One region of the Caldifermentibacillus hisashii genome, then DNA from elsewhere that is predicted to be linked to it. Evidence: riboswitches for the same ligand, from Rfam matches in the RefSeq annotation. Region 1 holds a riboswitch; each other region holds the start of a gene.

The links. Region 1 has a riboswitch for thiamine pyrophosphate ahead of NSQ14_RS09845 (ABC transporter substrate-binding protein). Riboswitches for the same ligand answer to the same signal wherever they lie in the genome.
Region 2: it holds a riboswitch for thiamine pyrophosphate, as region 1 does, so the genes downstream of both, tenA (thiaminase II) here and NSQ14_RS09845 (ABC transporter substrate-binding protein) in region 1, are expected to answer to the same signal.
Region 3: it holds a riboswitch for thiamine pyrophosphate, as region 1 does, so the genes downstream of both, thiT (energy-coupled thiamine transporter ThiT) here and NSQ14_RS09845 (ABC transporter substrate-binding protein) in region 1, are expected to answer to the same signal.

What each region holds. Positions count from the first base shown of each region.
Region 1 covers NZ_CP155467.1:2,090,246-2,094,700, reverse strand. The annotation lists gene NSQ14_RS09860 (YjcZ family sporulation protein) at 126-224, opposite strand; gene NSQ14_RS09855 (YppG family protein) at 414-653, opposite strand; gene NSQ14_RS09850 (TraB/GumN family protein) at 1,047-2,213, shown strand; TPP riboswitch at 2,285-2,393, shown strand; gene NSQ14_RS09845 (ABC transporter substrate-binding protein) at 2,508-3,515, shown strand; gene NSQ14_RS09840 (thiamine-binding protein) at 3,542-3,832, shown strand; gene NSQ14_RS09835 (ABC transporter permease) at 3,832-4,455, shown strand, end outside.
Region 2 covers NZ_CP155467.1:316,913-321,367, reverse strand. The annotation lists gene NSQ14_RS01660 (Crp/Fnr family transcriptional regulator) at 1-639, opposite strand, end outside; gene NSQ14_RS01655 (Dps family protein) at 851-1,390, opposite strand; TPP riboswitch at 1,543-1,631, shown strand; gene tenA (thiaminase II) at 1,831-2,541, shown strand; gene thiW (energy coupling factor transporter S component ThiW) at 2,581-3,102, shown strand; gene thiD (bifunctional hydroxymethylpyrimidine kinase/phosphomethylpyrimidine kinase) at 3,071-3,877, shown strand; gene thiM (hydroxyethylthiazole kinase) at 4,027-4,455, shown strand, end outside.
Region 3 covers NZ_CP155467.1:1,903,174-1,907,628, reverse strand. The annotation lists gene NSQ14_RS08925 (dipeptidase) at 99-1,472, shown strand; gene NSQ14_RS08920 (hypothetical protein) at 1,559-2,224, opposite strand; gene thiT (energy-coupled thiamine transporter ThiT) at 2,374-2,946, opposite strand; TPP riboswitch at 3,012-3,126, opposite strand; gene NSQ14_RS08910 (S1C family serine protease) at 3,371-4,455, opposite strand, start outside.

The DNA of each region.
Region 1 (4,455 bases):
TATTCTTTACTTGGAATTGTGTTGTTCATCATTCGTGACAGTCCATTCCTGTAATGACCAACAAACGCTAGTCATTCTCCAGAAACAAAGGACAATGAATAATCAATCAAAGTCCTTTATTTTACTTACCAAATGTACGCTGAACCAACGATGATTAATAGGATAAACAACACAACAATCAAGGCAAATCCTGCACCATATCCTCCTGCTGTTGGAGCACTCATCAATAAACACCTCCATGTTTATTTGTTAGCAGTATATGTATTAACCTGCAAATTGACTAGTCATCTGTCCCTGATTCATAAAATTGGGCAATTACCTATAAGAAATGTTTAATGGAAAAGAGAAGGATAATAAAAGATCTGTTCTTCACAACAGAACAGACCTTAAATTTAAATTATTTGAAAAGTATATCATTTCGGTCGAACTTTTTTTACAATGGATGCCATCTGTTTAACTAATGGATCAGCTTGTTTGACTATTTTATTCACTTGCCCGATGGATTGGGAAATTTTATCAAAATCCCAGTGACCATCATTTGTTTTAAAGTAATCAAAAAATATCTGAGAAGAAGGTTTATTAACATGTTGAACAGGGAAAAAAGGATTTCTTGGCCGCCGTGGTCCTAGTGGTCCCTGGTTATATGGAAACATGGTTCTCCCTCCTTTCAAAATGTCAGAAACTGATGATGATACTTTATTTATATTTCTTTGCCGATCATTTGGTAAAGGCATTCGTCTTGCTTTGGTATTTGAAATATTTTATCGATTTTGGATTACTGCTTGTTGCATAGTTAATTAACGGAGCAGCATAACAATGAATGAAAAAAAACTCATCATCCGAATTTCTTCTAAACATATACCGTCAAAAGTTCCACCTTTAAAAATTTTTTATCCTCCGATTGCTTTACTACATTTTTCGGTTCAGGTAGAATAACAATATGCATGAAAAGATAAGGGCGATTGCGATTCACATAGCTGGAAAACTTGTGAGTTATAAAAGAACACAGATTTTTCCGGGAATCAAAAGTTTAAGGGAAGGTCACTATGAACGAAGAAAACATTACTAGAATTTTTTTGAATGATAAAGAATATATTTTGATCGGAACTGCTCACGTATCAAAAAACAGTGCCGAGCAAGTGAAGGAAATTATTGAAACAGAACAGCCGGATTCAGTTTGCATTGAGTTGGATCAAGGACGATTTCAATCTATTACGGAAGGAAACAAGTGGAAAGATACGGATATTTTTAAAATTATTAAAGAGAAAAGGGCAGGGATGGTATTTATCAATTTGGCACTTTCATCTTTTCAGAAAAGAATGGCTGATCAAATGGGGATTAAACCCGGTCAAGAGATGATTCAAGGAATTGAATCGGCTAAAACGGTTGGTGCAAAACTTATTCTAGCTGATCGAAATATTCAAACTACCTTTTCCCGCATTTGGCACAGCATGAATTTTAAAGAAAAAATGATGCTTCTCACCCAAGTTATAGCCGGTATTTTTACCGATGAAAAAATAACGGAAGAAGATTTGGAACAATTAAAAACAAAAGACAGCATTGATGCCATGCTTAATGAGTTTACTGAAAATTTACCGCAATTGAAAAAACCGTTGATTGATGAACGGGATCAATATTTGGCTGAGAAAATAAGAACGGCACCCGGTGAAAAAGTCGTAGCTGTATTAGGTGCAGCTCATGTTCCCGGTGTTTCAAGAGAAATAGAAAAAACGCATGATTTAACTGAATTAACAAAAACACCGCCAAAGTCGAAAAAACCAAAAATTATCGGCTGGTCGATCCCCGTTCTTATTATTGCCATTATCGTTTATACATTTTTCGCGAACCCGGATGCAGGGATGCAACAAACATGGAGTTGGATTTTATGGCACGGCTCTTTGTCAGCACTTGGAGCGGCGTTGGCATTTGGTCATCCGCTAACCATTTTAACTGCTTTTGTGGCAGCTCCCATTACCGCTTTAAATCCGTTGCTTGCTTCCGGATGGTTTGCAGGATTGGTACAAGCGTTTGTACGAAAACCGACTGTTGGTGATTTCGAAAACCTGTCAAATGATATTTCATCCGTAAAAGGGTTTTGGAACAATAAAGTAACACGAATTTTATTGATCATTATTTTATCCAATATTGGCAGCTCCATCGGCACATTTATTGGCGGTGCGGATGTATTGCGGTTATTCTTTAAAAATTTTTAATGAAAAAAGTTAGGCTTGAAATGAATGGAAAAATATGTAATAGTATAAATAAGTGAAAACTGAATATGAAAATAAGTTTGTAGGGGAACCGGTGTTGCCGGTTGAGAGTGCGTCCGTAAGATGCTGACCCTTGAACCTGATCTGGTTAATACCTGCGTAGGGAACATACTTTTTTGCGATATGAATGAAATTTCTTACATGAAGTATGTGCCCTAGGATGATTCCTGGGGTTTTTTCATTCTCTCTCCCTCTTCAAACTTGTTTTCAAATCATAATGAAGAAAGGGGAACACGCATGAAAAAAATACTTTTTCTTGCCGTATTTACCATGCTTTTAGCTGCATGCCGGGGAGAAACTGCAAATTCTGGTTCCGGAACTTCGAAAAATGATCAAGATAAGCTAGAAAAAGCAAATATCGTCTTGGATTGGACACCGAATACGAACCATACCGGTTTATACGTGGCACAGGAAAAAGGGTATTTCAAGGAAGAAGGATTGGATGTTGATATCATCATGCCGGGTGATGCGGGGGCAGACAATCTTGTGGCATCCGGACAAGCCGAGTTTGGTATCAGTTACCAGGAAGGGATTACCGAGGCTCGAATCCAAGGAGTGCCAATTGTTTCTGTTGCAGCGATTATCCAACATAATACATCCGGTTTTGCTTCATTAAAAGACAAAAATATAAAAACTCCAAAAGATTTCGAAGGGAAAACTTATGGAGGGTGGGGAGCACCACTTGAAAAAGCGATTATTGAATCGTTAATGAAACAGGATCATCATGCGGATGTCGGAAAAGTAAACATCATCAATATTGGCGATACCGACTTTTTTACTGCGACAAAACAAAATATTGATTTTACCTGGATTTATTACGGGTGGACAGGCGTGGAAGCTGAATTACGTAACACCCCGATTAACATGGTCTGGTTAACTGACTATAGTGATAAGCTTGATTATTATACGCCCGTTATCTCTACGAATGAGACAATGATTAAAGAAAAGCCGGAGACAATCAGGAAATTTTTACGGGCAGTGACAAAAGGGTATGAGTTTGCTATCGAAAATCCGGAAGAAGCGGCAAATATATTAATCGCTGCCGAGCCCGAACTTGACCCGGATCTCGTCCAAGCTTCCCAAAAGTGGCTCGCTACAAAATACAAAGATGACGCAGCACGTTGGGGAGAGCAAAAATTGGAAGTATGGGAAAACTATTCGCAATGGATGTATGACAATGGTTTACTAGAAAAACAGTTAGATAGTAAAAAGGCGTTTACAAACGAATTTTTACCGGAATCGTAATTTACAAGAAATGGAGGAGAAAACAAATGGCTAATGCATTAGTAAGCATCCAAATCATTCCTAAAACAAAAAACGGTGAGGATACAATTCCTTATATTGACGAGGCCATTAAAGTCATAACGGATTCAGGAGTAAAATATCAAGTTAATCCGCTTGAGACAACAATGGAAGGTGACTTGACGGAACTTATAAAGATTGTTGAAAAAATGAATAAGAAGATGATAGAGCTAAATTGCCCAAGTGTCATTTCGCAAATAAAAGTGTTCTATAATCCTGATGGTGCGTCAATGGACCAGTTGACTGAAAAATATCGGTGATGAAAACAATTTGGCAAAAAGGATGGGGGGCACTTTTTGTTGTCATTCTTTTATTCATCAGTTGGGAGGCAAGTGTCCGTATCTTCCGTGTACCAAATTGGTTGTTGCCATCTCCTTCACAAATTGTGAAAGAGATGGTTGAAGGGTACCATGTGTACGGGGAGCACCTTTTACCTACGTTATCGTTGGCACTTTCCGGATTAATGGTCGGCTGTTTGATTGGAATCATTATCGGGATTGGTTTACATATCGTTCCATTTTTACGGCAAGCGTTTTATCCATTACTGATTATCTCGCAAAACATCCCGGTTATTGTACTGGCACCGCTCCTTGTCATTTGGTTTGGCTTTGGGATGTTACCAAAAATGATTGTGATTACGCTTGTTTGTTTTTTCCCGATTACCGTATCTTTACTGGACGGGTTCCAGCATACCGATCGAGAATTATGGAATTATATGAAAATGGCCGGGGCAACGAGGAAGCAACTGTTTTGGAAATTAGAATGGCCGCAAGCAATCCCTGCCTTGTTTTCCGGATTAAAAATTTCTGCAACGTATAGTGTAATGGGGGCCGTCATATCGGAATGGCTTGGAGCAGAAAGAGGCATTGGTGTTTATATGACA
Region 2 (4,455 bases), 1.8 Mb from region 1:
CAATTGCTCAATCAAACCTTGTTTCTCCAACTCAGTAAACTTTCGGCTTATCGTTTCCGGTGTTGTACCTAAATAGGAGGCCAGATCTTTTTTTGCCATTGGTAGTGTGATCACCGGACTATTTCCTGCCCCTTTTTCCACACAATCAGCTAAAAATGAAAGAATTCGCGATTCTACCTTTTCAATGGCCACTTGCATCGTTTGTTTTTCGGAATTCATTAGCCGCTCCGACATTTCCGAAATAATTTTTAAAGATATTTGCGGATATTCCGTTAAGTACCGTTGCAAATCTTTTTGTTTAATCAAGCATACGGATGAATCTTGAACGGCCTCGGCATAATTTTCATGTACCTCTCCCGGATGAAAAAGGGCCCACTCCCCGGTAAAGTCACCCGGATTCAAAATTCTTACCAGCTGTTCCTTACCCGTGTCGGATAGGCGGTATACCCTAATTTTCCCACTATTGACGATGTACAAGGTGTCGTCTTCATCACCGGCATGGAAAAGCATTTCTCCCTTTTTCAAGTCCAGTTTTTTCGCTGATTCGGCAATTTTATCCATTTGTTCGTCATCTAAATGGTTGAATATGGGCACGAGCCGGATACAAGAGGCGTGGTTATGACAGTGTTCATGTGCCATTGAATCCCCTCTTTCTCATGAATGATAAGATTACTCTTCTTCGTCGCACAAAAAGCTTGATTTAATAACATCATTAACCTGTTCCTCGTGAAAAATAAACTCACTGTTCCTCATCGCACAGGAAGCCCGGTTTAATATGTTCCCAGTGAAAAACAGGCTCCCTCGTCGCACATAATAACATCATTACCATAATTTCCCATAAAAAATAAGATTACTCTTCTTCATCTTCTAAGGCCGTTTTACCCAGAAAAGCTTGCAACATCCAGATTTCTTTTTCGAGATAACCTTTAAAATCAATTAATACATCTTCCAAAACCGGTTGGTCTTGTTCCTTAGCTAATTTGATCGCACGTTGAACAACATCCCGGGTCATGCGGAAATCATCCACAATATTAGCAACCATATCATGTGCCGGTAAGTATTTATTTGCCGCACTTTCTTCTAAAAAAGTGTACTTCATATTTTGTTCCGTTGTCGAAAAAGGTTTGGCATCAATTGCAAGTAAGGTTTCTGCAATTTTATCATACCAGTTTGCCGCTTCACGATACAATTGTTCAAATTTTTCATGAAGTGTTAAGAACTCTGAACCTTTCACATACCAATGATATTGATGAAGCTTTGTCCACAATATGGCCAAATTTGCAACGACATGATTCGTCATAGCTGCAGCAGTCGGATGATGATGATCATGTTCCACTTGATCTTGTTCTAATTCTTTTTTCAATGCTTCTTCGGGACTTAAGATACTCATTTCTCTTACCTCCTGTATTTTACTTACAAGTTGATTATAAGATGTCCCTTTTCAAAAAAAATTGACCTAAATCAAGAAATCAAAAATAAATCTCCTGTTGCACAAAGTCCCCGACTATGATATGTTAAAAGTAATGAAAATGAATATTCATAAAACTCTACTAGGGGCGCCGGTTGGCTGAGAAGTACCCTTTGAACCTGATCTAGTTCGTACTAGCGGAGGGAAGTAGGTTAATAAATTACAATCTACATATTTTTGTAATTTACCAAACCGCTTTCCGATCATGGAGGGCGGTTTTTTATTTCCCCTTCAGATCGATTAGTTTTCCAGGACCCTTTTTCATTAAAAAAGTGAGGGACACCGGAAACTAAACAATAAAGCTCATTACCAATATTTTTATCATTACTTACACTGACCCTACAGATCGCTGGTTCAAAGCAATCGGTTCCTCGGTAAACAAGGAGGAATTATTGTTGAAGCAAAATTTTTCAAACCGACTCTATCAAAACGTTCAACCGATTTGGGAGAAAAACCATCAGCATCCTTTTGTCGTTGGGTTGGGAACCGGAACATTAGACCGGGAAAAATTTATCTTTTATCTGAAGCAGGACTATGTATATTTAATTGACTATGCGAAGTTGTTTGCTATCGGGGTAGAGAAGGCAAATAACCTTAAAATCATGACAAAATTTGCTGCGGTTCTCCATGAAACTTTGCATTTCGAAATGGAACTACACCGTCAATACGCTGCCGAGTTTGGAATTACCCGCGCTGATTTAGAAGCAACTGAACCAACACCAATTAACCTTGCCTATACGAGTTATATGCGAAAAGTGGCAGCCAATGGAAGCCTTGCTGAACTCGTTGCCTGTCTATTGCCGTGTGCTTGGGATTATTGGGAAATTGGGAAACTATTAAAATCAACTTATGGAGAAACGCTGGCGACAAATCCTTATAAAAAATGGATTGAAACCTACTCTTCGGAAACGTTCGGCGCTGGGACCCAGTGGTTAATTGACTTAATCGATGAATTGACAATCGAAAAATCAGAAGAGGAACTTCATACGATAGAGCAGCATTTTCAAATCACCTCAAAATATGAATATTTATTTTGGGAAATGAATGAGAAAAAACAAGACTGGCCAATCTGATTTTTTATTCGCGTCCTAAAAAACGGGAAGGATGATTCCATGAGAAAAACACAAAAAATGACGATAACCGCAATAATTGCAGCTGTGACAACTGTTTCAAGTAGCCTAGTTTATATTCCGGTAGGTTTTGCAAAAATTTTTCCGATACAACATTTTGCAAACTTACTATCGGCAGTTTTGCTCGGGCCCGGTTATGCGGTTGCACAAGCCTTTATTTCCTCACTTTTACGAAATTTGCTTGGAACGGGAAGTATTTTCGCCTTTCCGGGAAGTATGATCGGGGCATTTTTGGCAGCTTATATTTATACGAAAACAAATAAGCTTATCTTTGCCGCAGCCGGTGAGGTTATTGGCACAGGGATTCTCGGGGCCTTGGCTTGTTATCCCATCGCCGTTTTCTTACTCGGTCAAGAGGCAACTCTTTTCGGTTTTATCCCTGCCTTCACGTTAAGTTCTTTTGCAGGGGCGTTCTTCGGCTATGTATTATTAAAAGCATTGCAAAAAAATAAAGCATGGGGAGGAATCATCCATGAAAACAGCATTAACCATCGCCGGCTCTGATTCAGGCGGCGGGGCGGGAATTCAAGCCGATTTAAAGACATTTGCCGCACACGGTGTATACGGAATGTCCGTCATTACTGCAATAACCGCACAGAACACGGTTGAAGTCCGCTCTGTCCAAAATATTGATGAACAAATCATTCAAGATCAAATTGAGGCTGTTTTTGATGATTTTAAAGTGGATGCGGTCAAAATTGGGATGTTGTCCAGCCCATCGATTGTTACAACGGTTGCTGAGACACTTGCCAAATATCAACCAAACCATATTGTTCTCGATCCGGTCATGGTTTCAAAAGGTGGACATCGATTACTGGCGGAAGATGCAATTTCTGCTCTCAAGGAAGAACTGATGCCGCTTGCCGATATCATCACACCAAATATTCCGGAGGCGGAAATCTTAACAGAGCAAAAAATTTTAAACGAACTGGATATGAAGAGTGCTTGTATTTCCTTTAAAAAACTGGGCGTAAAGTCGGTGTTGCTAAAAGGCGGACACTTAAGCACCGACCCGAATGACCTCTTTTATGACGGAGAAAATTTCTATTGGGTGAAAGGCAAACGTGTCCATACAAAAAATACGCACGGAACCGGTTGTACTTTGTCCAGTGCCATCGCTGCCAACCTTGCCAAAGGGAACACATTATTAACGTCTGTGCAATTGGCAAAAGCCTATATTGAAGTGGCAATTGAGCATAGTTTGGATCTCGGAAACGGGCATGGACCAACCAACCATTTTTATGAATTATATAAACGAGCCCATCTTATGAACCAATAAAACTTAGGTAGCCGGCCTTATTCAAAGTGTTCACCGCGGTAAAGGTATGGAACGTTAGCGAGGTGGCGCAACTTATTCATAGATTAATTGGTGTTCACCAAATATTCAGTGAAGCAACCCTTATTACTTATACGAGGAGTGGTTTTTTAATGGACATATCAAAATTTCAAGCATTATTAACCAAGGTTCAGCAAAAAAATCCGCTAATCCACCAAATGACAAATAATGTAACAATTAACGACTGTGCAAATGTGACATTGGCAATTGGGGCATCACCTGTTATGACAACAGGAAAAAACGATGTTCGTGATATGGCAAACTTAGCAGATGCGGTTGTGATTAACTTTGGCACAATTAATGATGGAATGTATGAAGCCATGTTAATAGCAGGAAAAACAGCAAACAAGAAAGGAATTCCGGTTGTTGTTGATCCCGTTGGAGCGGGTGCGACGCCATACCGAACCCGAGTGATTCGTGATTTTTTTGAAAAAGTTGATGTCGCCATCGTTCGCGGAAATGTTTCAGAAATCAATGCCCTTATAAATGACGAGGTCAAAACAAGGGGCGTCGATGCCGGG
Region 3 (4,455 bases), 190 kb from region 1:
CAGGTTTGCCTTGATGTCATTTTTTTAGTGACTGGAAATTCTCACCAATTTGGAGTAAAATTGTCAAAAATAGCAAAAATCATATGGAGGAATTTTAAATGGCACAATCATTCCAACAATATTTAGAAACTCATCAAAGCGAAAACTTGGAGCAATTAAAAGAATTTTTAAAAATCCCCAGCATCAGTGCCTTATCTGAACATAAAGGAGATGTCCTTAAAGCAGCAGAATGGCTCCGTGATGAACTGACAAGAATTGGTCTCGAACATGTTCAAGTGCTGGAGACAAAAGGTAATCCTGTTGTATATGGAGATTGGCTTCATGCCGAAAATAAACCGACCGTGCTTATTTATGGTCATTATGATGTCCAACCGGTTGACCCGTTAAACTTATGGGAAACACCTCCATTTGACCCGGAAGTCCGTGACGGAAAAATATATGCCCGTGGTGCCAGCGATGATAAAGGACAAGTATTTATGCATATTAAAGCACTTGAGGCGCTATTTCAAACGGACGGAAAACTTCCTGTTAATGTAAAAATCATTTTCGAAGGTGAAGAAGAAATTGGCAGCCCGAACTTACCGATTTTCTTACAAAGCCATAAAGAAATGCTGCAAGCGGATGTGTTGGTCATTTCTGATACGGATATGCTTGATAAAGGTAAACCGTCGATTTGTTATGGTCTACGGGGCTTAACCGGTTTGCAAATTGATGTCAAAGGGGCTAATAGTGATCTTCATTCCGGCAGTTTCGGCGGCGGTGTGCAAAATCCTGCTCATGCCCTTGTTGAAATTCTCGCTTCTTTTCATGACAGTGAAGGTCGAATTTTAGTAGAGGGATTTTACGATAAAGTTGAGGAAATTACTGAAGAAGAAAAGAAAGCAATTGCTCAAGTCCCTTCTGATGATGAAAAGATCCGTCAAGAACTTGGTGTACCGGAACTATTTGGCGAACCCGGTTATAGCTTCTATGAACGAACTTCTTATCGTCCAACCTTGGAAATTAACGGCATGTATAGCGGCTTTCAAGGTGAGGGCATTAAAACGGTATTACCTAATACGGCAACTGCAAAAATTACTTGCCGACTCGTTCCAAATCAAGATCCTGCAGAAATTTTTCAATTATTAGTAAAACATATTGAAAATCATAAACCTAAAGGCGTTACCGTTCAAATCACTCCATTTGACCAAGGTTCACCTTTCTTAACACCATTTGATCACCCGGCTATCCAATCTGCCGGACGTGCTTGTGAAAAAGTTTACGGGACAAAAGTGGCTTACACAAGAAGTGGTGGCTCGATTCCGATTGTTGCCGATTTTAATGAAACATTAAATATACCGGTTGTTTTGCTTGGATTTGCCTTGGCCAGTGAAAACTTTCATGCACCAAATGAACATTTTCATTTAGAAAACTTTTATAAAGGGATGGAGACACTGTGCCATTATTGGTATGATCTGGCGGAATCCTTATAAGAAACGTTTGACTTTTATTAATTCGGTTAGGTTTCGAGTATTAGGGAAGTTCCAAGTTTCTGGAGCATCCCTAATACTTAATTTGCTTACTCCTTTTCCAGATAACGGATATAATCATTTAGTAAGTCGATTACATATTCTGCCTCTTCTTCCTTAAATGAGAAGAAATTTGTTTCTTGTACTTCATTCTCATCTTCCTCAAAAATCACACTTCGATAGAGCAAGCCGTCCCCATTCTCGGTATTGACACCTAATTTTAAAAGAATAGTAAAATGGTCACCTCCGTTCCAGTTTTGTTCAATTTCTAAATGTTTATCATTTGAAATCCACTGAATATTTTCTTCAATAACATCAATCTCGCTATAAGGGAATTCGTCTTCCAATTCTTCATTTTCTTCACTGCTTTCCACTTGCTCGTTTTCGTCATCTTCCTCAACATGATCCAAAAAGTCAAAAAATGCATCATAGATAAAGTCAATGATCTCTTCCAACTCAGTAAAAAGAATTTTTGAATTTAATTCAAAATCCTCATTCCAATAGTAAGAATAAAGTTCTTGATTTACCGGATCGAAGTAAATAGTGCAAAATTCAAAAATTTTTGTATCTATCTCTGTATAAAAAGATAGTGACGGGTGTTTTTTCGTCGTATTCACGGTTAACCGGATTTCGTAGTCATCAAATTTTGCACTCACTTCAGGTAAGCTTATACTGATTGCTTGTTCAATTCGAGACAACCATTCTAAGTTACTCAAATAAAATCCCTCCTTGTTTTCTGTACCATTCCTATGAATCCCCATTTTCAACTTTTTTATGTAAAACAGTTCCCATTTTTTAACTTTTTTGAATGGATAAAATAAAACAGGGGCTGCTCCTAATTGGATAGCCCCCTTCCTTATTTGCTTTATTGGTTTCGACTTACTGTTAAAACTCGTGGAGATGCTGACAAAAGGAACACCATAACAAACGAACAGAACAAAAATGAACCCAACCAAGCAGAGCCATTTACGATTAAAGAATATACCCAAGCCGGCTGTCCTTCAGGTGCGTAACTTCCCCAAAAAACGATTCCGGCAATGTAATGCCATATATATCTAGCAACACTACCGATAAACATAGCGAGAACAGCAAAACCTAAACCGGCCAATTTTTGTCCTTCACGAAATTTCCTTTGTATTACATTCATAAATAAGCCGGCAAATCCGACACAAGCAAATGCAACAAAATATTCAACAAGAAATTGGAACCAGTGAAGAAAAGTAACATCTCCTGTTACTACTTGCAGCAGTCCCCAAAGCAACCCGGATACTACACCATATCGGAATCCCCAACGGAAAGAAACGATAAATACCGGTACCATAGCAAATGACATACTAATCCATGGTCCCAATTGAATTGATGGCAACAAATCAATGATCAGTGCCAATGCCGCCATAATGGCAGACTCAATTAATGGTTGTAATTGTTTTGAACGCATAAAAAAACCTCCTATGTTTTTTTATCAAACGTTCCATAGGAAGCTAAGAAAAGTAGAAAATAAATCCTACCTCTCTTCCACAATCCCTACGCTAGTATTAACTAGACAGGTTCAAAGGGTCTGAATAGCTCTCTTTACGATTGCTATTCACTCTCAGCAACAGCTCCCCCTGTGGAAACGTTGATTTAATTGTCAAAAATATTATAGTACAAATCTTGGAAAATGGAAAGTTTTTAAAAACAAACATATTCAAAAAGGGAACTTTATTCTTTGGTGGGAATCAATATCCTCACTGATTATTTGACCGAACCAATCGGACGTTTTATAGGTTTCCTCGCGCCCGTTTGACTGAAATCTTAATAGGAGTACTAATTCCCATAAAAAACGGGAAGGATTCGTACTACTCCCTCCCGTTTCCCTATCTTTAGCTTGAGGTCGTTTCCACCGTTACAGTTTGTTTATTTCCATCTCGGTAAAAATCGATTTTAACGGAATCACCCGGTGTTACTTTGCTATATAAATATTTTCTTAATTCGGTAACATTTTTTATTTCATTGCCTTCAATACCAACAATGACATCATTTACTTTCAAACCTGCTTTAGCAGCCGGTGAGCCCGGTTCAACAGCGGCAACGACGATACCGTTTTCCAAGTTTCCAAACATACTCTGACGATAAAATTGAACAATATTCGATACATCATACATTTGAATACCTAAATATGGCCGTTTAATTTCACCGTTATTAATCAACTCTTCAGCAATTGGAATTACATCATTACTCGGAATCGCAAATCCTAAACCTTCCACACCGTCCTCAGCAATTTTTAAACTATTAATTCCGATAACTTCCCCATTTGCATTAATCAAAGCGCCACCACTATTGCCGGGATTAATGGCTGCATCCGTTTGAATAGCTGTGATTTCCCATTCCCCTGCAGATGTATTAACTGATATCGAACGTTCGGTAGCACTGACTATCCCTTGAGTTACCGTTCTTGAAAACTCTTCACCAAGCGGATTTCCAATCGCAATCACCTCATCACCGGTACGCAATTGGCTGGAATCTCCAAAACTAGCTACTTCATTAACATATTTTCCGTCAATTTTCAGAACCGCTAAATCGGTCAATGCATCTGCACCAACGACTTCAGCTTTTACTTTTTCACCGCTATATAATGATACTTGAATCTCGTTTGCCCCTTCGATGACATGATTATTTGTAATAATGTAACCATATTTATCATCCTTCTTAAAAATGACGCCCGAACCCGATCCGGTTTGAACACTTTCTGATTGCAAGTTAAACTGACTTTGCATTTTTTGAAGATTAATAACACCAACAATGGTCGGTGACAGTTCCTCAACGATATCGGCAATGGTTGCTTGATCTGCTTTTGTAAACGTACTCGTATACACCGCGTCTTTTGAAACCGGTTGAACTACTTTCGCGTCGGATGTCGTATCTCCATCATCATTCCCAATTGCCGGAAATCCAAAATAAGAAACAA